DNA from 4 places in the Exiguobacterium sp. UBA3491 genome. Region 1 is predicted to be linked to each of the others. Evidence: predicted binding sites of a transcription regulator. Region 1 holds the regulator's gene; each other region holds the start of a gene.
The links. Region 1 encodes Rex, which represses fermentation and respiration genes when NADH is low (regulators of the CRP and FNR family bind a similar motif). Its sites were predicted from a motif close to TTGTGAAATATTTCACAA; they were not measured.
Positions count from the first base shown of each region.

Region 1 (5,595 bases):
TTTGTCTTGCGAGGACAGTGCACCTTGCGCACTGACTAGATTGGAAGACGTCATTAAGACGGCTGCCATAAGTGCAATCTTCTTCTTCATGCGTTCGTTTCCCCTTTTCTGTAAAACCATAGTAGTAATACTAATAAAACAGTTTAACGAAAATTCTGTATTTTTAGTTTAATGAAGTTAATGGAAATAAACAATTTATATTTGTCTATTTTTTTAATTTTTTTCTTTTTGGTGACATTTTATATTTGGAAGGAATTTAACTGGGAACATAAAAAAACTCCTCGAGCACTCGAGGAGTTGAACGTATGAACTTGGTGGAGACTATCGGGATCGAACCGACGACCTTTTGGCTGCCAGCCAAACGCTCTCCCAGCTGAGCTAAGCCCCCATGAATTATCTTTAGTATACGCATCGCTAACTGCTTTATCAATATAAACATAACGCTTTCATAAAAAAGAATTCCTCCCGAAATGGCTGGAAGGAATTCACGATTCATTTATTCAATTCACGCATCAAATCCGCCTGTCGTTCAAGCTCTGCCTGTTGCTCGAGGATCAAGACCTTTTTATACGTCCGCGCGGAAATCAAGATACTGATTTCATAGAGAACGAACAACGGCACTGAGATCATCAAGTGTGACGTCACGTCCGGCGGTGCGATCAATGCCGCAACGACGAACAGCGCGAAATACGCATATTTTCGATTCTTTCGCATGAAATATGGCGTCACAAGACCAAGGCGTGTCAGGAACATCGTCACGACCGGCAATTGGAAGAGAAGACCAAACGGCATCGTCAACCGGATCAAGAAACTGAAGTAGTTTTCGACCCCGATGACTTGCTCGATCCCCAATTCTTTCCCGAGATCCGTTGAGACTTCGAGCAAGAAGGGAAGCAACCAGAAATACGAGAAGGCTACACCAGCCAAAAATAGAAAGAAGATGACTGGAATATACGTCAGTGTTGCTTTTTGTTCCTTTTCATAAAGCCCTGGTCGGACGAATGCCCACAGTTGATACATCCAGAACGGTGACGCTAAAATCAGCGCGATGATGAACGCAAGATTCAAATACAACATTAAAGGATCGGCGACGTTGAAGGCATTTAATCCGATACCGAGCTCTTTTAAGTCCGCTTGCAGAAAACGGACGAGCGGTCGAACGAGCGGAAATGCGACAGCGAACAGGACGACGACGATGAGGAGCGACCAGACAATCCGCTTACGCAGTTCGTCTAGGTGCGACGTCATGCTTTGTTCTTGATCAACCGTCATGATTCAATCACTTCTCTTTCGGTTCGTCCTTTTTATCGTCGTCCATGATGCCGTTCGTGGCATTCTTGAACTCTTTCAATGTTTGACCGGCAGCACGACCGAATTCCGGCAACTTCTTCGGTCCGAAGATGATCAACGCGACGACAGCAATTAATCCGATACTCGCAGGTCCGATACCTAACGTGAGCGGGATAAGGTTTTCCATTATGATTTCACTCCTTCAGCTGATTGCGAATAATGCTTCATGAAATAAACTAACGACTGCAACTCGATCGATAAATCGATGTGATGAACCCGAACGCTCGCTGGCACGTTCAACCGTGCAGGCGTAAAGTTCAGAATGCCTGTCACACCATACTCGACTAACTCATCCGCTACTGACTGTGCGAACTGGGATGGAACCGTCAAGATGGCGACATCGACCTGATTCGCTTCGATTTGTTCTTTCATGTCCGAAACATGATAGATTGGAACGTCATGCGTCGTTGTTCCGACCTTCTCTTCGTCCGCATCAAACGCAACGACTATCCGAGTACTATTATTCTTTAAAAAGTTATAATTTGCAAACGCTGTTCCGAGATGACCGACCCCAATCAAGGCAACATTCGTCACCTCATCTTGATTCAAGGTTTTCCGGAAAAACGTTAAGAGATGTTGAACGTTATATCCATACCCCTTCTTCCCTAGTGCCCCAAAGTAGGAAAAATCGCGACGAATCGTTGCTGAATCAACCTTCACCGCCTCGCTTAACTCAGCAGAAGAGACGCGGAGCTTGCCTGAATTGTATAAACTTTGGATGAAGCGATAATATAGCGGCAACCGTTTTGCTGTCGCTTGTGGAATTTTTGTGTCTGATCCATTCATCCTGCAGTTCCCCCTTCGGCCACATCCATCGTGGCACCCAAATCTTTGCAAAAAGCTTTCTACTCTCCTTGATTGTAAACCACTTCACATAGAGTCACAAATAATATATTCCGCAGGACCTCGCGCTTTTGTTCGTGATAGACTAAAGGGTGGAAGGATGGATGGAAATGATACTCTTACAAGTCAACCAACTCTCGAAATCATTCGGCGTCGAGCCGATTTTAGAAAATATCAAATTGGAAGTACAAGAGCGCGACCGAATTGCGCTCGTCGGTCGAAATGGTGCCGGTAAATCAACCTTGCTCAAAATCATCGCTGGTGAACTCAGTCATGACTCGGGCGATATCATGAAAGGTAAAGATGTCAAAATCGGCTATCTCGCGCAAGACAGTGGTCTCGAATCGAATGAGACGATCTGGAACGAGATGCTGACCGTCTTTGAACATCTGCAAGAACAAGAACGGACACTGCGCCGGATGGAAATCGAGATGGGCATGGAGCACATCTTGAACGACCCGGTCGCTTACGATCGACTTCTGAAGACGTACGATCAAGCACAACATGACTTCTCAGAAGCAGGTGGTTATCAGTTCGAAGCGAATATTCGCTCCGTCCTGCACGGCATGCGCTTTTATCCAGACGATTACTCACGCCGGATCCAGACATTGTCCGGAGGTCAACGGACACGGCTCGCCTTAGCGAAGATGCTCCTGCAAGCACCAGAGCTTCTCATTCTCGATGAACCGACGAACCATCTGGATATCGATACGCTCGCTTGGCTTGAAAGTTACCTCGGTGGTTATCGTGGTGCCGTTCTGATCGTCTCGCACGATCGGTACTTCCTCGATCAAGTCGTCAATGTCGTCTATGAGCTCTCTCGTAATGTCTGTCGTAAGTTCACTGGGAACTATACGAAGTACCTCGAGCAAAAAGCGGCATTGTACGATCAAGAAATGAAACAGTTCGAACAGCAGCAAGAAGAAATCGCGAAGATGCAGGATTTCATTCAACGAAACATCGCTCGGGCGACAACGACAAAGCGTGCTCAAAGCGTTCGAAAACGGCTCGAGAAGGTCGACCGGCTCGACCGACCAGATGGAGATGAACGCAGTACGGTCCTCTCCTTCCCAATCGAAAAACAGAGCGGGAATGACGTTCTTCAAGTCAATCAATTGGCAATCGGTTACGAAGAAGCTGTCTCAAAAGACATCACGTTCCGCTTGCAACGCGGCGAATCACTGGCACTCGTCGGACCGAACGGAATCGGGAAGTCGACGCTCTTAAAAGTCCTCGTCGGTCGTTTACGTCCTCTCTTCGGTGATTTCCGTTTTGGCACCGGCGTCTCGATCGGGTATTACGATCAAGAGCAAGCAGAACTCAATGACCGGAATCGTGTCATCGATGAGATTTGGAACGAATGGCCACTGATGCGCGAACAAGAAGTCCGTTCTGTGCTCGGACAATTCCTGTTCAGCGGCGACGATGTCTTCAAGATTGTCCATGAATTGTCCGGTGGCGAACGCGGACGTCTCGCGCTCGCAAAACTGAAACTCCGGAAGACTAACGTCCTCATCCTTGACGAGCCAACGAACCACTTGGATCTGGATTCGAAGATGGTCCTTGAGAACGCTCTCGTCGACTATGAAGGTACGCTACTCTTCGTTTCCCATGACCGGTACTTCATCGATCGGATCGCGACACGCGTCATCGAGATGAGTGAAGCTGGTGTGACAGAATACCTCGGCGATTATTCGTACTACACAGAGAAGAAGGCTGAACAAGAAGAAATCGCTCGCCTTGAAGCCGAAGAGGCAAAAGCGGCAAAAGTCACGGCATCGAAGACGATCGACAAAGAAGCACAGAAAGAAGAAAAAAAACGCCGTCAGCAAATCGAACAACTCGAACAAGATATTGAACGGCTCGAACAGCGTTCAGCGGAAATCGAACAGTTGCTTTGCGAACCGGAAGTTTTTAATGATATTCCAAAAGCGACAGCGTTATCTGCGGAACGAGACCAGATCGATGTCGATCTACTTGAATTGATGGAACGATGGGAGAACCAACACTGATGCGAACGAAAAGCTTTTTCATCAACCTGATTCAAGGACTGTTATCCGGTATTCTTTATTTCGTTCCGATGTATGCGGACTACGTGTCCGCCTTCATCCGCCCGGATGCCTTTAATGCTGCTCTTCCTTTGTTCCTTCTGATTTCTTGCATGATCGGACTTGTCATCCAGACATGGAGCGGTCTTCTCGTCAGTCTACTCTCTGGACTATGTTGTACGCTTCTAACGACACAACTGTTCGTCGAACTCAATGATCCATTGATCATATCCTATTATGGTAGCGTCACTCCCTTGACTGCCTTTTTGATCAGTTGTGTCGGGGTTTGGGCGCTGGCAATCATTTTTTATTTGCTCGATGGTTATCAGTATAGTAAACGTCACGGACTCGAAGGTTCTTCAAACGAAATCGATCCACAACCTTGAAGTCCGATCGATGAACTAGATACGCGATATGAAAAAAGGAGTGGAGATTCCGGTAGCTAGACCGGTCTCACCACTCCTTTTTATTTAAATCGAAACGTTCGTCGTCAACATGGATCGTACACTGAATCAAGCATTCACACTTCTATCATTTTGTCGGTCGAGCAATCGTAAACGTCTTCCCGATCGTCGCATAATCATTTCCTGCTAAGCGAGCGACAGCCTTCAATCCTGCCGCATCGATCCGGAACGACTCGACGAGTTCATCCGCGACGTGATAGCGCAGTACTTCCCCGATCAAAAGATCGGCACCTTCTAGCTCGACATGTTGTGTTAAGCGCATCTCGAACCGGATTTTCGCTTCCGCGATTCCGGGCACGTCGATTGCATCGCTATCGACGAGCGTTAAATCCGTCCGTTCGAGTTCACTTTCACCGTAAGCGAGTGGCGCAGCCGTCTCATTGACAGCGTCGACGATTTCTTCGCTGACGATATGGATGACATAGCTTTGTTTTGCTAGGATATTACGTGCCGTATCCTTTTGTCCCTGATCCGTCCGTTGTACGGCAATCACCAGTTGTGGCGGACTACTTGATGCGACCGTAAAGAAGGAAAAGGGGGCGGCGTTGACCGTCCCGTCTTCCCCTAGCGTCGTCACGAAGGCAATCGGACGCGGAATGATGCTTCCGATCAGTAATTTATAATTGTCTTTTGCGCTAAGCGTTGATGCCTCGAACTTCATGAATGACCCACCTTTTTCCTCACCCGATGAGTGCAGCGAGTGAATAGTCTCCAGCACCGATCATCGCCACTCCAAGGGCGATAACGATCAATGCCATGTTGTATTCGTACCCGTTCTGCGTCACCCAGTAACCATTCGCACCGTGTACTTTAACGATCGCGACAAGCATCGAACCGATGATGAGGATTGCAGCGATCCAGAGGAATACCCCGCCTGCAAACAATAATCC
Region 1 covers NZ_DFQK01000021.1:31,629-37,223, reverse strand. The annotation lists gene B4F99_RS07130 (S8 family serine peptidase) at 1-90, opposite strand, end outside; tRNA gene B4F99_RS07125 (tRNA-Ala) at 313-388, opposite strand; gene tatC (twin-arginine translocase subunit TatC) at 493-1,272, opposite strand; gene B4F99_RS07115 (twin-arginine translocase TatA/TatE family subunit) at 1,280-1,477, opposite strand; gene B4F99_RS07110 (redox-sensing transcriptional repressor Rex) at 1,477-2,136, opposite strand; gene B4F99_RS07105 (ATP-binding cassette domain-containing protein) at 2,304-4,205, shown strand; gene B4F99_RS07100 (hypothetical protein) at 4,205-4,627, shown strand; gene B4F99_RS07095 (flavin reductase family protein) at 4,773-5,366, opposite strand; gene B4F99_RS07090 (DoxX family protein) at 5,386-5,595, opposite strand, start outside.

Region 2 (5,595 bases), on a different contig from region 1:
ATACATTTTCTTCAAGGCTGCATTCATTTCCGCTTCAGAAACCGTCGTCGGAAATGGAATTACTTTTCGATCGTTCTTCATTTCGATCGCCCTTTCCGGTGAGGAGTAGCCGGTCGCTTAATCGTCTGAGGAGCTGTGAATTCACGTTTCGGAATGACTTCTCCGCGGTAAATTTCCATTGGCTCCATCTCGACGCCCATTTGCTTTGCAAGTGTTTTTAAGTGTTTTAAATCTTGATCCGTGACAAGTGCAAGTACCATCCCATTTGCGTTTCCGCGTCCCGTCCGACCTGAACGGTGTACGAAATCGTCAAGCGACTCCGGTAAATCGTAATGGACGACGTGTGTGACCGCTTCGATATCAAGCCCACGCGCCGCAAGACCTGTCGTGACGAGTAAAGGAAACTCTCCCTTTTTATAAGAACGCAAGGTCTCCATCCGCTCTCGTTTTCCTTTTTCAGCGTCTAAAATCCGGTATTTCAGTGAGAATTTACTCAACTCGCCATTCAATGGTCCAAGGAATGAGCGATTGTTGATGAATGTCAGCACTTTTGATCCTTGCATGTTCGCCAGACGACGTAACAATTCCGGTTTCTGACGACGTGAAGTCTCCAAATAACCGAATGTCACTTGTGTGCTGACGACACGCTCAACACGAATCGTCTCAGGATCATTCGCAAGCGTCCGTCCCCATTCTGCTGTCCGTTCCGGCAATGTCGCTGAGACGAATGCCAGTTGTCGATCGCGTAGCGCACTATTTGCGATTCGCGTCGCCGAGTCACTCATGCCACTTTCATAAATTTGATCCGCTTCATCTAAAACGATCAATTTCACCTTATGCATCTTCAGCTTCTTCGAATCAATCAACTCGACGAGACGTCCCGGTGTTCCGACGATGATTTGCGGCTTTTTCTTCAATCGTTCATATTGTCGCTTTAATTCAACACCACCAATGAATGCACCGGATTTGATACCACTTCCTTGAGCAAATAATTGAATGACTTGATGAATTTGCATGACGAGTTCCCGTGTTGGTGCCGTGATGACGACTTGCACGTGTGGCTCTTCCACTTCAATCTTTTCTAAAGCTGGAATGACATAAGCAAGCGTCTTCCCTGTACCTGTCGGCGCTTCAGCTAGGACATCTTTTCCTTCGCGCAACAACGGAATCGCTTGTTCTTGAACAGGCATCAACTCTGTAAAGCGCGCCCGTTCCCATGCTTCCTGTAAAAATGGTTTTGTAAATTTCATAACGATTTCTCCTACTCTCTTAATTCCATCATGCCGTTACGTATTCGACATGATCTCCTGATGCATCACGGTATCCCCGTAATGTCTGTGTATATTCATTTCCTGCGTCGAGCAATCGGATGTGGAACCGGACTTCTTCTTCACCGGCTTCTTCCTTTAAAATCTCGAAGCCTTGGATGACACGATCCTGTAATTCTGCAGCGAGTGCCGGATACACGGCAAGACTCGCATACATCGCTTTTACGTCCACGGGACGGCGAACAAGCGCAATCCAGTACGATTCATCATAGCCGATAAAGTCTTCATAATCAAAATCATCTTCAAACCGAATCCAGAATCCATCACCTTCAAATTCTGTGATCATCCCAGTTCGCGTCGAACCTTCCGATCCGATTTTCAGCGAGACCCAGTCTCCCGACTGATAATCTCCTTGTTGCGTTAATGACACATACTCCATTTGGCACACCTCCACGTTCTATATTCCCTTTTTCATTGTCAACGATACGTCCTAAAAACACAAGATACCGTAACGTGACATTCCTCACAGTTTCAACTGTGCTAGTGGATCTTTTTCAAATCAGCTCATACAGTTTCGTGAAAATCTTGATTTACCAGACTTCAACTGTTTTTTAATCTTCACTCTTTCATAAGTACAGAAATAAAGAAAACCCCTCATATCAACGTTTGTTCACTTGTTAAATTATTCACATGAACGTAAAGGGAATCTCTATCTCCTTTTGTTACACTATTCACATAAGGAACTGATCATTAGCTCAATTTTAAAGGAGTGGTATCCATGTTATTAGAAAAAACGAGTGCCTGGACAAACTTTACGTCTGGCGAATGGATCAAGACAATCGATGTTGCAGACTTCATCCGGCTCAATCGCACGGAATATACAGGTGATGATCACTTTTTAGTCGGTCCGACGCAAGCGACGCAACGGCTTTGGCAACAAATTCTACAGTTGACGAATGAAGAACGACAACGTGGTGGTGTGTATGCCGTCGATGCCAAGACACCATCAACGATTCTCTCGCATGATGCAGGGTATCTTGATCCCTCTCTTGAAAAAATCGTCGGCTTACAGACAGATGAACCGTTCAAACGTTCAATTCATCCGAACGGCGGGATTCGGATGGTGAATGATGCCTTAGCTGCGTATGGCTTTGAAGCAGACGAGACCGTCACGAAAATTTTCAGCGAGTACCGGAAGACACATAACCAAGGGGTTTTCGATGCCTATACCCCTGAGATGCGCGCTGCACGTAAAGCCGGTATCATCACAGGATTACCAGACGCCTATGGACGTGGGCGGATCATTGGCGACTATCGTCGTGTCGCTTTGTACGGAACAGCACGCTTGATTGAAGAACGTAAGCGAGACTTGAAGGCACGTGGCGGCTTCCTCTCTGAATCGATGATCCGCGACCGCGAAGAGATGAATGAACAATTGCGCGCATTAACGGAATTGACCGAGCTTGGAACTCGCTATGGTTTTGATCTCTCCCGCCCTGCAGAAACAGCACAAGAAGCATTCCAGTGGGTCTATCTTGCTTATCTTGCTGCGATCAAAGAACAAAATGGTGCAGCTATGTCACTCGGTCGAGTCTCGACGTTCCTCGATATTTATGTCGAACGTGATCTTGCGACCGGCCGCTTGACGGAAGAAACAGCACAAGAGCTCGTCGATCATTTTGTCATGAAACTTCGGATCGTCAAATTCTTACGAACACCGGACTATAACGATCTCTTCTCTGGCGACCCGACGTGGGTAACGGAATCGATTGGCGGGATGAGTGAAGATGGTCGATCAAATGTCACGAAAAGTTCATTCCGGTTCCTGCATACGCTCTCGACACTCGGTCCGGCACCTGAACCAAATCTAACTGTTCTCTGGTCCACTCAGCTTCCACGCGGATTCAAGGAATTCTGCGCGAAGATGTCGATCATATCAAGCTCGATTCAGTATGAGAACGATGATTTGATGTTGCCGGTTTATGGGGATGATTACGGCATCGCTTGTTGTGTCTCCGCGATGCGGATCGGGAAACAGATGCAGTTCTTCGGTGCTCGAGCAAACCTTGCAAAAGCATTACTTTATACAATCAATGGCGGAATGGACGAGAAGCTCAAAATTCAAGTCGCCCCAGTCACACCATTGATGCTCGATGAAGTACTCGATTACGAGACAGTCATGGCGGCTTACGATCGTCAACTCGATTGGCTCGCAGAACTGTACGTCAACACACTGAATGTCATCCACTACATGCATGATAAGTACAGTTACGAACGGATTGAAATGGCTTTACACGATCCGGAAATCTTACGGACGATGGCATGCGGCATCGCTGGTTTATCGGTCGTCGCCGACAGTCTATCCGCTATTCGTTATGCAACAGTCCGCCCGATCCGAGATGCGGATGGGATTGCAGTTGATTTCAAGATCGAAGGTGAGTTTCCAAAGTTCGGGAATAACGATGAACGGGTCGATCAGATGGCTGTTGATCTCGTGACATTGTTCATGGAGAAAATCCGTAAACATCCAACGTATCGAAATGCGCTCCCGACACAGTCTGTCCTGACGATTACTTCAAACGTTGTCTATGGTAAGAAGACAGGAAATACACCCGATGGACGCCGTGCGGGTGAACCATTTGCACCGGGTGCTAACCCGATGCATGGACGTGATACCCGTGGTGCTGTCGCTGCTCTGACATCTGTCGGGAAACTACCATATGAACATGCGCTCGATGGTATCTCCTACACGTTCTCGATCGTTCCAAAAGCACTTGGTAAGGATGAAGCAACACGTATTCGCAATACGGTCGGATTACTTGACGGATATATGGGTGGTACGACTTCAAAAGGTCATCACTTGAATGTCAACGTCTTCGACCGTGAGACGTTACTCGATGCCATGGAGCATCCAGAACAATATCCACAGTTAACGATTCGGGTTTCCGGTTATGCCGTCAACTTCATTAAACTGACGCGTGAACAACAGATTGATGTCATCAATCGTACGTTCCACGGTTCTCTCTAAAATGATGTGTAGTATGTGAAAGGAAGTGAGCAGAATGACCTATGGTATGGTCCATTCCGTTGAATCATGTGGAACAGTCGATGGTCCTGGCATTCGATTCATCGTCTTTACGCAAGGATGTCCACTACGGTGTCAATACTGTCATAACGTGGATACATGGGAGTTCGGTTGCGGACAGCGTGTCTCAGCAGACGAAGTCGTAAAAGAAGCGATCAGCTATCGCTCCTTTTTCGAGGCGACGGGTGGCGGAATCACCTTCTCTGGAGGTGAACCGCTCGCTCAGCCAGAGTTCCTAGAGGCTGCTTTAACAGAAGCGAAGCGGCATGGACTGCATACGGTCATCGATACCGCTGGATCTGTCGTCCCAAAAAACATCGACGCCATTCTCGATGCGACGGATTTGGTTCTGCTCGATATCAAGCATATCGACGATGCTGCTTGTCGCGTCTTGACTGGACGGAGTAACGCCAATACACTCGCCTTCGCAAAACGCCTAGCCGAGCGAAACATTCCCGTCTGGATTCGCCACGTCCTCGTTCCAGGTATCACGATGTCGGAACATTTCCTCCGTCAGACCGGCGAGTTCATCCGGACGCTCGGAAACGTCGAGCGCGTCGAGGTACTGCCGTATCATCAACTCGGTGTCTATAAGTGGGAAAACCTCGGTCTTGCTTATCCGTTAACTGATGTGCTTCCCCCTTCATCAGAAGAAACAAACGCTGCGCAAACCCTACTTGAATCGTACTTGTGTTAACGTTTCCGATTTGTTACGATGACATCATAGATTATGAACAGGAGGTACAACACCGAAATGAAGCAATCACTCGTACAGGTCGCTTGATGAATGAAATCATCTCTTTCGCAATGCAGTTGCGGATGTCTGACGCTACGAGTCTGCTCTTTTTCGGTGTGACCATCCTCTGGTCATCGCCTTCTTTGAGTTACTCCTGCACACCATCCGCTCGCTTCGGATGGTGTGTTTTCATTTCATCTTACTGGAAATGAAGCCTAAAGGAGCTGCTTTTATGTCTACTGAAACACTTACGATTCAACACCTATCAATGGATTACGACGAACGACGTCTTTTCTCGGACGTCTCCTTTCATATTCATACTGGTGAACACGTCGCTTTGATTGGTCCGAACGGCATCGGAAAAACGACATTGTTACACTTGATCGCTGATCAACTTCAGCCGACTGACGGTTCGATCAAGCGTCATTTCAAAAAACTCGGTCTACTATCACAACACTTTGTGGCGGGCGATCACACCGTTCTTGATGTCGTCGAACGAGCGGATG
Region 2 covers NZ_DFQK01000030.1:53,334-58,928, forward strand. The annotation lists gene B4F99_RS11525 (hypothetical protein) at 1-81, opposite strand, end outside; gene B4F99_RS11530 (DEAD/DEAH box helicase) at 78-1,250, opposite strand; gene B4F99_RS11535 (hypothetical protein) at 1,279-1,707, opposite strand; gene pflB (formate C-acetyltransferase) at 2,047-4,296, shown strand; gene pflA (pyruvate formate-lyase-activating protein) at 4,331-5,050, shown strand; gene abc-f (ribosomal protection-like ABC-F family protein) at 5,322-5,595, shown strand, end outside.
Region 2: pflB (formate C-acetyltransferase) is a predicted target of Rex. The motif match lies at 1,943-1,960, and genes of this name have one in related genera.

Region 3 (5,595 bases), on a different contig from region 1:
TGTCGATCGAACCATTCTCGTGCCTCATCTTCACTCAGAGCAACGCCACCATTGATATAGCGCATGACTTGCTCATTTTGAACAAGTGACTTGTAAAAGCTGAAATCCGCTTCTTCGAATGGTCGCATCCATAATCGTTCACTTTCCATCCTCATCGCCTCCTTATATTTCTTTTCCCGAGTTCTTTTCCCTTCATTCCTCTTCCCTATTATTCTATCTGTGCGATGTTTTTCATTACTAATCGATGACATTCACTCCCTACTGCTTGCAATTCCCGGCATAAGTCGGTATTTTGGGAACAGTATGTTGAACAACGACTGTACAATTAATGTTAAAATATATTTTGAGCGCATAAGCGCTGGATAGGAATTTATGAAAAGGACTGAGACCATGATGACTGAACAAGTAATGACAGGGCTATATGAAGGCATTTCAAAAGAATCTGTACTGATCAATGAACCTTTAAAATATCATACGTATACAAAAATGGGAGGAATCGCTGATCTCTTCATCATCCCAACGTCTTATGAAGAAACGGCTTTTGTCGTAAGATATGCTTACGAACGAGGCATCCCTTTGACATTGCTCGGGAACGGATCAAATCTCGTCGTACGTGATGGCGGTATTCGCGGTATCGTTCTTTCGTTTGAAAAGTTAACCGACATTTCGGTCGAAGGACATGAACTCGTCGCTCAAAGTGGCGCAGCAATCATCGAGGCGTCTCGTGTTGCGTATGCGCATCAACTGAGTGGTCTTGAATTCGCTTGCGGGATTCCGGGAACGATTGGTGGCGCGTTGATCATGAATGCGGGCGCCTACGGTGGAGAAGTCAAAGATTGCCTTCATAGCGCCACTGTTTTGACACGACAAGGGGATCTGTTGAACATTTCGCATGATGAACTCGAACTGGGATACCGGACGAGTTGTTTCTCAAAGAAAGAATACATCATTCTCGAAGGACGATTTGCTTTGACGGAGGGTGATCCAGCATTGATCAAGGAAGTCATGGATGATCTAACGCATAAACGAGAAACAAAGCAGCCTCTCGAATATCCTTCTTGTGGTAGTGTCTTCAAACGTCCAGAAGGCTATTTTGCGGGTAAATTGATTCAAGATAGTGAACTCCAAGGAACCCGCATCGGTGGTGCTGAAGTATCAAAGAAACACGCCGGTTTTATCGTCAACGTCGAAAACGCATCAGCATCTGACTACATTGCACTCATTCGCCATGTACAAGAAACCGTCCAAGAAAAATTCGGTATTTTACTTGAGACAGAAGTAAAAATCATTGGGGAAGAAGCTTGATAATAATCTAATCAGAAAAGGTGAGCCCAGTATTTGGACTCACCTTTTTATTCATTTAGATCGACCAGTTTCCGTCACGCATGACTGATTCACGCGTCCCGTCTGCAAGTTCTCCCTCAATTGATAGATCCGCGGATCCAATCATGAAGTCGACATGCGTCATCGAGTCGTTCGCACCTTGTGCTTCTAGTTCTTCCGCTGAAAGACTAGGACCATTTTCAATACACGTCGAGTACGCACGACCAATTGCTAAGTGGCACGAAGCATTCTCATCAAACAACGTATTGTAGAATAAAATACCTGAATCAGAAATCGGAGAACGATGTGGTACGAGCGCGACTTCTCCGAGATACCGGGCACCTTCATCGAGGGAAATTAAATCATCCAATGCTTCTTGCCCCTGTTTCGCTTCCGCTTTGACGATTTTTCCGTCCTCGAACCAAAGAGTAAATTCATCAATCAAGTTACCACTGTAGCTGAGTGGTTTCGTACTCGAAACATGACCGTTAACACCTGTCTTCTTCGGTAATGTGAACACTTCTTCAGTCGGCAGATTCGCGATAAAATCAACACCATCTGCATTCGGACCACCGCCACCTAACCAAACGTGACGTTCTGGTAATTCAATTGATAACTCTGTTCCTGGCGCTGTATAATGCAATGTTTTGTATTTCTTCTCTGTCAGGAATTTCGCTTTTGAACGCAGATTATGATCATGATCCGCCCATGCAGCAACCGGATCCGCTTGATCAGCACGGGTTGCCTTCAAAATAGCTGCCCACAGTTCCTCAATCGGTTCCTCTGCATCAGGAAATACTTTCTTCGCCCAGCTTTCAGAAGGTGCTGCTACGACACACCAGCTGACATTGTCACTCATGACGAACTTTCGCCAATTGGCGAGAGCAATACCAGCTGCTTTATTCGCACGCGCGATTCGACTTGAATCAACACCATTTAATAAATCTGGATCTTCACTGACGACTGATAAGAATGCTGTTTTTTCTTCTGCAAGCTGATCGTAACGTGCTTTTAACCAATCCGGGAATGTATCAAACGAGTCTTCTGGTGCATCAAAATAACGGATTTTCGTCATCTCATCATCTGACCATTGTACATATACTTGCGTAGCACCTACTTCATATGCTACACGTGTGATTTCGCGAACAAGTGGTAAATTCTCGATTCCCGCTCGCACCTCCAATTGTTGTCCTGGCTGTAGATTGATCCCGGTACGCACTGCTAAAGACGCGTACTGTTGTAATTCTGCTTGTGTCGGCATTATGTAATCCCCTTTCTTGTATCTTTATTTTCACGAAATAGTTGCAATTTTGCAAGAAATAAGGCGAAACTAGATAGAGAAGAGAAGGAGGCATCATCATGGAATTCACACCCGGAGATTTTAAATCAGCTTATACGTATTTTCACCGACAGGCACTCGATCTCGTCGGTGATGAAAAAGCACAACAAGAATTGTTGATTCGAGCAGAAATCGGACTCGCACATCTGACACAAGATATCGCGTCTACGGAAAGTTCTGATATCGAACGCGAGGCAGAACTCGTCCTTTATTTCCAATTAAAACAACTACTCGAAATGCTTCGTGCCCTCTATCAGAAAAAATTCGAGATGCATGCAGAGCAAGAACAATTATTGCTAACGGCAGTTCTGTACTTTACGTCTCCTGTTGACGCCTTACCGGACGATAACGTCCTCGGACTCTTTGATGACGCACAAATCGTCGAAACGATTTACGAAGAACTCGCCGCAGATGTTGATCGCTTTCAACATATGGAATGAATGAAAAAGCAGCTGTCGCGACAGCTGCTTTTTCATTATGCATTTTGTTTAGAAGCGATATGAACCGGTGCCGTAGATTGACGTGATTCATCTATTTCTAGTTTTTCTTTATTCAACCACGTATAAATCATTCCCATGAAGACTGCTCCACCGATGATATTCCCAGCTAAAGCCGGTAACAGATTGTGCATGGCTCCTGCAAACGTAATCGTATCCGGATGTGGCACGATTAATGCGATAGAGAACAATGCCATATTTGCGATGACATGATCAAATCCTGATGCGAAGAAGACTGCGACAAGTACCATCATCATCATGATCTGCGCTAATTCATTCTTCATGTTCTTCGGAATGAAAATTGCTAAACAGACCATCCAGTTACAGAAGATTGCCCGGGTAAAGATTTCCCACGTCGAATGATGAATTTTTGTTTCCGATACAGCAAACAACCAATTGTTCATTCCAAGTTCCTGTAAGATACCTGTTTGAGAGAAGAGTAATGCGAATGCTAATCCTCCAAGACCATTTCCGATCAGACAAATCAACCAGACTTTCATCGTATCCATCTTCGTTGTATAGCCGCGCATCGTTGCCGTCGTGAAATACATCGTATTCCCTGTAAACAGTTCTGCACCGCCATAAATGATCAAGACGAGTGCCACTCCGAACGTCAATCCACCGACAAGTGTCGCGGCAGGTGATTCTGCCAAATACAGCCCGTTAATTGCTTTTAAGGTAAAAATGATTGCAAATCCAATGAATATCCCCGCTAACATAGCACGAACTAAGTATTCGAGAGGACGCAGTTGTAGCATACGTGTCGACTTGATTGCTTTATTCCGTAACCCTTCTAATGCTTCTACCTCGTTCATTGTAGAAACCTCTCTTCCTTTTGTTCAACACTTCACAATGTTTGTTCATTTATTATAATACTTCCATCTTAAGAGATGTTCAAGTCTTGATTAGACCTGTTTTATCGTTTTCATAAAAGAACGAGATGTAAACGATATCATTGTGTCGAGATTGTGAAAAATGCCTTTTCTTGCTTTATACAATTAATTAGTTTGAATCGAAAATCCTGATGCGAAACGCTCGAAAAAGGTTTGTCGTCTGGAGGAATCAAGCACATATCCATCGATGACGACACGATTAAAACGTCCAGACGATGACGTAGCGCGTTCGATGTCAGATGGTGTATAGATGTCGAACGCGCTACGATCTATCTTAAAATCAGCTTTCGAATAGGGATCGGTATAGTGAATTTCAAGATTGGTCAAGTCAGGAATCGTCGAAAATAAAACGAGCGTATGATGCATAAGTACTTTTGATAAGCGAGCGTTCAAGAAATCCTGATTCATTTGTAATGTACCAGTATCGGTCCCGATCCAAGCACGCCGTTCTTTGCCTGTGACGTCATAAGCGAGCCGTAACGACTCTCCTTCGACATCTACCTGTTTTAATTCTGATGAAAACGGGAGTTGTTCAGCTAATTGGCGAACAGCTACCGTATTCATCATGGAAGCACCGACTTGTCTAGCTACGAGATCACCATCATGCCAAATAGATCGTTGGTTTTCTTCGTCTGGTTGTTGAAAAAGACGAATCCCCACCAATACGCCTAAACAAATACAGCCTATAATCAAGAATGTTTTCTTCATTTTCATCACCTTCCTAAAAAAACTTACCCTTTTTCATCTTTTTTCATAAGAAGGGTTGAAATTTTATGCATATGGGCGTACTCTTGCAGGCAGATACTCACAGAAGGAGGAGCATGAGGTCACTCATCATAATGCCATGACTACAACACACCCACAGAAAAAGAGAGTTGAAAAAATCAGTTTTTTAATCATAGGTACGCTGCTGTATTCCTTGTACATCAGCTTACTACTATCTCCAAATGATATCGGATCAGGTGGTATCATGGGGATCACGCTTGTCCTTCAAGAGCTTTTCCACACCCCAATCGGATTAACCCAATTGCTCTTAAACATTCCCCTCTTCCTTTTAGGTTTCCGTTTCTTACGAAAGCGATTCATGTTCTTATCTGGCATCATTGTCGTTGCCTCTTCTTTTTTAATCGACTGGATTCCGACTCAGATCGTTCCCGAGTCATTGAACGATCCGCTTGTTGCCTCCATCTTTGCCGGTCTAGTCTCTGGTCTTGCGATGGCATTGATTTTCTTTGGTGGCGCATCGACAGGTGGACTCGATATTCTTGGAAAGTTTTTCTTTGCTCGTTTTCATAATTGGCCACTTCCTCGCATATTTCTGATACAAGATCTTGTCATCTATATCTTGGTATGGTGGGTCTTCGATTTGAAACACGTTATGTATGCTCTTATCATGAGCTTCGTTCGCGCCAAAGCTCTTCAAACGGTTTACAGTTTTTATTCCGCTTCTAAGCAATGTATCATTATTTGCGAAAAGGCGGATGAAATAAATGAAGTCATCACAAAAGAACTTGGTCGTGGTGTGACGATCCTTGATGCACGG
Region 3 covers NZ_DFQK01000030.1:110,409-116,003, forward strand. The annotation lists gene B4F99_RS11815 (GNAT family N-acetyltransferase) at 1-149, opposite strand, end outside; gene murB (UDP-N-acetylmuramate dehydrogenase) at 391-1,305, shown strand; gene B4F99_RS11825 (aminopeptidase) at 1,361-2,584, opposite strand; gene B4F99_RS11830 (YkvA family protein) at 2,683-3,102, shown strand; gene B4F99_RS11835 (formate/nitrite transporter family protein) at 3,138-3,974, opposite strand; gene B4F99_RS11840 (hypothetical protein) at 4,158-4,760, opposite strand; gene B4F99_RS11845 (YitT family protein) at 4,897-5,595, shown strand, end outside.
Region 3: B4F99_RS11835 (formate/nitrite transporter family protein) is a predicted target of Rex. The motif match lies at 3,995-4,012, and genes of this name have one in related genera.

Region 4 (5,595 bases), on a different contig from region 1:
CTTTACATGGTTGCCACAAAAACGTAAGCGAATTCTTTTCGAGAGTTTTCTCGGAAAACAATATAGTGACAGTCCGCGTGCCATTTACGAATTGATGCGCGCGATGCATCCGGAGTGTGAGTTGATTTTCAGCAAGCAACGAGGTGTTGCATTTCCACCAAATGTCAAGACAGTAGATCGGTTGACGTTCCGCTGGATTTATTTACTTGCGACGTCACGGGTCTGGGTATCAAACAGTCGGTTACCGAGTTGGTTGATCAAACCGGAAAAAACGTTTTATCTCCAAACTTGGCACGGCACACCGCTCAAGAAACTAGCGCTTGATATGGATGATGTCCAAATGGCGAATACGACAACCGAACGATATAAACAAGGATTTAAGCAGGAAGCAGCAAAATGGTCTAGCTTAGTTTCACCCAATGCCTATTCCAGTTCAATATTTAGAAGGGCATTTGCATTTGAAGGTGAGATGCTAGAAATTGGGTATCCTCGAAATGATATATTTTATCAAGAGGCGCGACATGCTAAAATCAAAGAAGCAGTATATCGCCACTATGATATTGATCATTCAAAAAAAGTCTTGTTGTATGCACCGACTTGGCGAGATAATGCATTCGAAGGTCAAGGGAAATATTCATTTGAGCTACCTTTTTCGCTAAATGAATTTGAAAAGCGATTTGGGGATGAATACGTTCTGCTTGTCCGAATGCACTATTTAGTCGGAAGTCGTCTCGACGTCACTGCTTATCCATCCGTCCGAAATACATCGGACTACCCGGATATCGCGGAGCTCTATCTGGCATCGGACGCCTTGATCACGGATTATTCTTCTGTCATGTTTGATTTTGCGCACTTATCTCGTCCGATTTTATTCTATACGTATGATTTAGAACATTATCGAGATCAATTGCGTGGGTTTTACTTCGATTTTGAGCAGGAGGCACCGGGACCATTGTTGTCGACTGAAACAGCACTGTTTGAAGAGCTGGACCAGTTAGATAATTGGCATACACGGTATGCGTCAGCATTTCGAGCGTTCCAAGAGACGTATTGTCAATGGGATGATGGACAGGCTTCAGAACGGGCGATGAAGACGATCATAAAGAGAATTCACGGATAAAAGGGAGAGCAGAATCATGAAGAAGGTTATTACGTACGGAACATTTGATTTATTACACTGGGGTCATATCAACATCTTAAAACGCGCAAAAGCAATGGGAGATTATCTTATCGTTGCGATTTCAACGGACGAATTCAATCGTTTGAAACATAAGCAGTCCTACCATAATTTCGAGAATCGGAAGATGATTCTTGAAGCTATCCGTTATGTGGATGAAGTCATTCCGGAAAACAGCTGGGATCAAAAAGTAGAAGATGTGAAGAAGCATAACGTCGACCTCTTCGTCATGGGTGATGATTGGAAAGGCGAGTTTGATTTCTTAAAAGAGCATTGTGAGGTCGTTTACCTTAGCCGAACTGAGGGTATTTCTACGAGTCAGATTAAAACGGAATTAGCTTCGAAGTGATTGAAGAGGAGACCACACGACGACGTGCGGTCTTTCTTCGTAGAAGGGCAGGATGAAAGTGGTTAGAGAAGGAATCGTATGGGTCTATTTATTGTTGTTTCGTATTTGTTATGGTGTCTTTCGGTGGTTACCGCTTCGACCCGTCACTTTATTTTGGATGACATATGGGGATAACGCAAAACCTGTTAATGATCGCTTGGCGCAGGAATTGCCAAATGAGAAACGGTATCTGGTATACGATCATCATTTCATGAAGCAGCCGGATCTGTGGAAGTCAGATCGGACTCTTCGCTTTCGTCGTTTACGATTCGTTCGGTTGGCATATTTGCTTGCGACCTCCCGGACGGTCTTCGTCGATAATTATGTCGCAGAATTTAGTGTCGCAACAACGCGACGAGGAACACGACGTATCCAGCTATGGCATGCGGCAGGAACATTAAAGCAGTTTGGACTGACCTCCTCCAAAAGTCTGTTCGTATCAGAACGGGTACGAAATCGTTTTCGACGTGTCTATCAGGAATATGGTGATTTCATCGTGCCGGGGATGCGTTGTGCGACACAATTCATGGCACCGCATGATTTAAAACGATCTCATTTTAAACCGTTCGGCATGCCGCGGACGGATTATTGGTATGATGAGGTTCAGCGGGAACATCGGGCACTTGATTTAAAAGAACGTTATGTAAAACCCGACCGCCGGATTCTATTGTATGCCCCGACTTACCGCGAATATAAAGGAACGGAAGATCACACGATTCAACAGTTCGAACGACTTGCTCAAGCGGGATGGACGATTCTTGTTAAGTTACATCCGACGATCCGAGCGCTTTCGACCTATCGTTCCGCCCATATACATCTTGTGGATGACACGTATCAGATTAATGATTATTTGCTCATCACGGATGTTCTGGTGACCGACTATTCGTCGATTCCATTTGAAAGCTGTCTTCTTGAGATTCCAACGTTCTTATACACACCGGACATCGACACATATCGACAACTACCAGGACTTGTCGATCAGTATCCGAAACCATTACCGGTGCGACAGACGGAGCAGATGGCGCAATTGATGGAGTGGATCGTGTCTGACGCGATACTTGAAGAGTGCCGTCAGCACATGCAGGAATTCCAAACAAGTTGGTATGATCACCCACCAGGTCAAGCAGTTGAACGAATCGTTCATCATTATTACGGAACAGGTATGTGATACTATATCTGACGATTGCTTTAGTTTTAGAAAGCGGTCGTCAGATACTTTTTTAAAATTAATGTGAAACATTGAACAAAGTTTGACAATCTTTTGAAAATCCATTCTTTTGAACTGTGATGTTCTATACTAAAAGCAGAAGAAAAGGAGAGGAGAAATGGATATGCTGACTTGTGGAACGACTGAAGCGAATACGTTCATCTTATCACCTGAGACAAGAACGTTACTAGAAAGCTTCATGACGGAAACGACGTTCAAAAAGGATTCCATCGTCTGTTGGGAAGGGGAAATGAACGACAAGTTGTTTTATGTGAAACAAGGAGGCGTCAAACTATCGAAGTTGACGAAAAAAGGCAGTCCATTACTCATGTTCTTATATTTCAAAGGGGATCTATTTGGTGAATTTGATGTAGGAGAAGCTTTTCCGAGTTCATACAGTATCGAGACGATGGAGGATAGTATCATCGGTTTCCTCACAAAAGAAAAATTAGAGGAACTCATGAGAAAGGATGGTACTTTTGCGCTTGAGATCATGCGGTGGCAAGCATTGATGCGGAAACAGACGGAGACTAAATTGCGCGACTTGCTATTGTTCGGAAAACCGGGCGCGTTAGCTTCGACGTTACTTCGTCTCATCGCGATGGAAGGGGAACAAGTAGGAGAAACCTACCGTCTTGCAAAACGTCCATCCGATGGGGAGTTTGGTCAATTGATTGGCGCACCGCGTGAAACGGTCAACCGGATGTTCTCCCAGTGGAAAAAAGAAGGTGTCATTTCGATGACGCCAAAAGAAATCATCATTCATGATGCACAATATCTGCGTGATCTGTGTCATTGTGAAGGATGCCCAGCAGGTGTTTGTCGAATTTAATAGATAGTGTACAAACAATTCAAACGTGAAGCAGAATTTTCTGTCTCGTGTATGGATTGTTTTTTTTGTAGATGAGTCGTGCCTCCTTCTCTTGTTCAGATGTGAACTTTCTGTGTGTTTTTAGAAAGAAAAGTGCGGATTCTTCACATTTGAAGTGATATATATCACAGTTTTCAAACTTGCTGAATTCTTACAATAAAGACAAGTTCAAAGCAGGAGAGGAGTAATCACCATGGACCAAAAATCAGAATCAAACCTCAAAGGAACATTTATTGCCGTCCTGATCGTAGCAGGTATCATCATTGGGATGTGGAGCTCAATCTTTCTATTATTCTTATCACGGTAAGGGGGAGTCACAATGCATATTCATCGTCTAGAAAAAATCTGGCTGATTTTTGGAGCAGTGATGCTTGGCGTCTTTTTAACCATCATCGGCGTATCCGCTTTTGCATCCGGAAATCAACCGCCATCCGATGCAACATTGATTGATCCGACGAAAGTTGATCAAACGAAACCATTCGACAAGCCAGGACTAAAAAAAATCGATGACGACCGATACGAAGCGATCATCGTCGCACAAGCGTTCCAATTCACACCAAAAGATATGGTCATTCCCAAAGGGGCAACGGTTGATTTTTTGGTGACATCAAAAGATGTCGTCCATGGCTTTGAAATTGTCAAGACGAATGTCAATATGATGGTCGTTCCTGGTCATATCAATTCCATTGAATATACATTCAAGGAAGCTGGCGAGTATTTGGTCGTCTGTAATGAATACTGTGGATCGGGTCATCATATGATGGCAACCAAAATCAAGGTGGTGGAATAAGATGAATGCCATTTCAAAAAAATTAAGACAGTTCGAGATGGAGCGTGGTCTGCCTGCTACCGTCATCGGAATTAAGGAAGCGAAGCTCGCTTTCGCACATGTTAGTTTTTCACTCGTTGCCTTATTGATTGGTGGTTTATGTGGATTGTTGCAAACGATGGTGCGGACAGGTGTCATTCCAGAAATTGCTGGAGTCGGCTACTATGAGCTTCTCACTGCCCACGGGTTAATGCTTGCGATCGTCTTTACGACATTATTCATATTTGGATTACTGTTTTCATTTTTAGGTCAATCCTTTGGACGGTTCGAAGACTTTCCTCGACGTCTCGGGTGGGTTGGATTCTGGTTCATGATCCTTGGTGTCATCCTCGTCACATGGATGGTACTTGCAGGAGAAGCTTCCGTCCTCTATACATTCTATGCACCACTCAAGGCACATCCAGTATTTTATATTGGACTCGTCATCTTCGTCGTCGGAACGTGGATTGCTTCTGGTGCCATGTTCCGTATGTATGCTGATTATAAACGGGAACACCCTGGCGTTCATCCACCACTTCAAGCATACATGAGTATTATGACTGCCTTATTATGGGTGGTTGCGACACTCGGAGTAGCAGCGACGATTCTCTTTCAGCTCCTTCCCTTATCCCTTGGTTGGACGGATAAGGTCGGAATCGAGCTATCCCGGACGCTATTTTGGTACTTTGGTCATCCACTCGTCTATTTCTGGTTGTTACCTGCCTACATCGTCTGGTATACAGTCATCCCGAAAATCGTTGGTGGAAAGGTTTTTTCTGACGCGTTAGCACGTATGTCATTTTTATTGTTCCTCCTCTTTTCGTTCCCGGTTGGTTTTCACCATCAATTGTTAGAGCCGGGGATTTCTGCTTTTTGGAAGTATGTCCAAGTCGTTTTGACGTTCCTCGTCATCATTCCATCATTGATGACAGCCTTCTCGATGTTTGCGACTTTTGAGTTGGCGGGTCGTCGGAAAGGGGCGACCGGGGTATTTGGTTGGGTGAAAAAAATGCCGTATCGCGATGTCCGGTTCCTTGCACCGTTCATCGGGATGTTGTTCTTCATTCCTGCAGGTGCAGGTGGTGTCATCAACGCATCGCATCAGCTGAACATCATCGTTCACAATACGTTATGGGTCACAGGA
Region 4 covers NZ_DFQK01000030.1:65,853-71,447, reverse strand. The annotation lists gene B4F99_RS11615 (CDP-glycerol glycerophosphotransferase family protein) at 1-1,120, shown strand, start outside; gene tagD (glycerol-3-phosphate cytidylyltransferase) at 1,137-1,526, shown strand; gene B4F99_RS11605 (CDP-glycerol glycerophosphotransferase family protein) at 1,579-2,733, shown strand; gene B4F99_RS11600 (Crp/Fnr family transcriptional regulator) at 2,897-3,604, shown strand; gene B4F99_RS11595 (cytochrome C oxidase subunit II) at 3,837-3,950, shown strand; gene B4F99_RS11590 (cytochrome c oxidase subunit II) at 3,963-4,433, shown strand; gene B4F99_RS11585 (b(o/a)3-type cytochrome-c oxidase subunit 1) at 4,435-5,595, shown strand, end outside.
Region 4: B4F99_RS11595 (cytochrome C oxidase subunit II) is a predicted target of Rex. The motif match lies at 3,757-3,774, and genes of this name have one in related genera.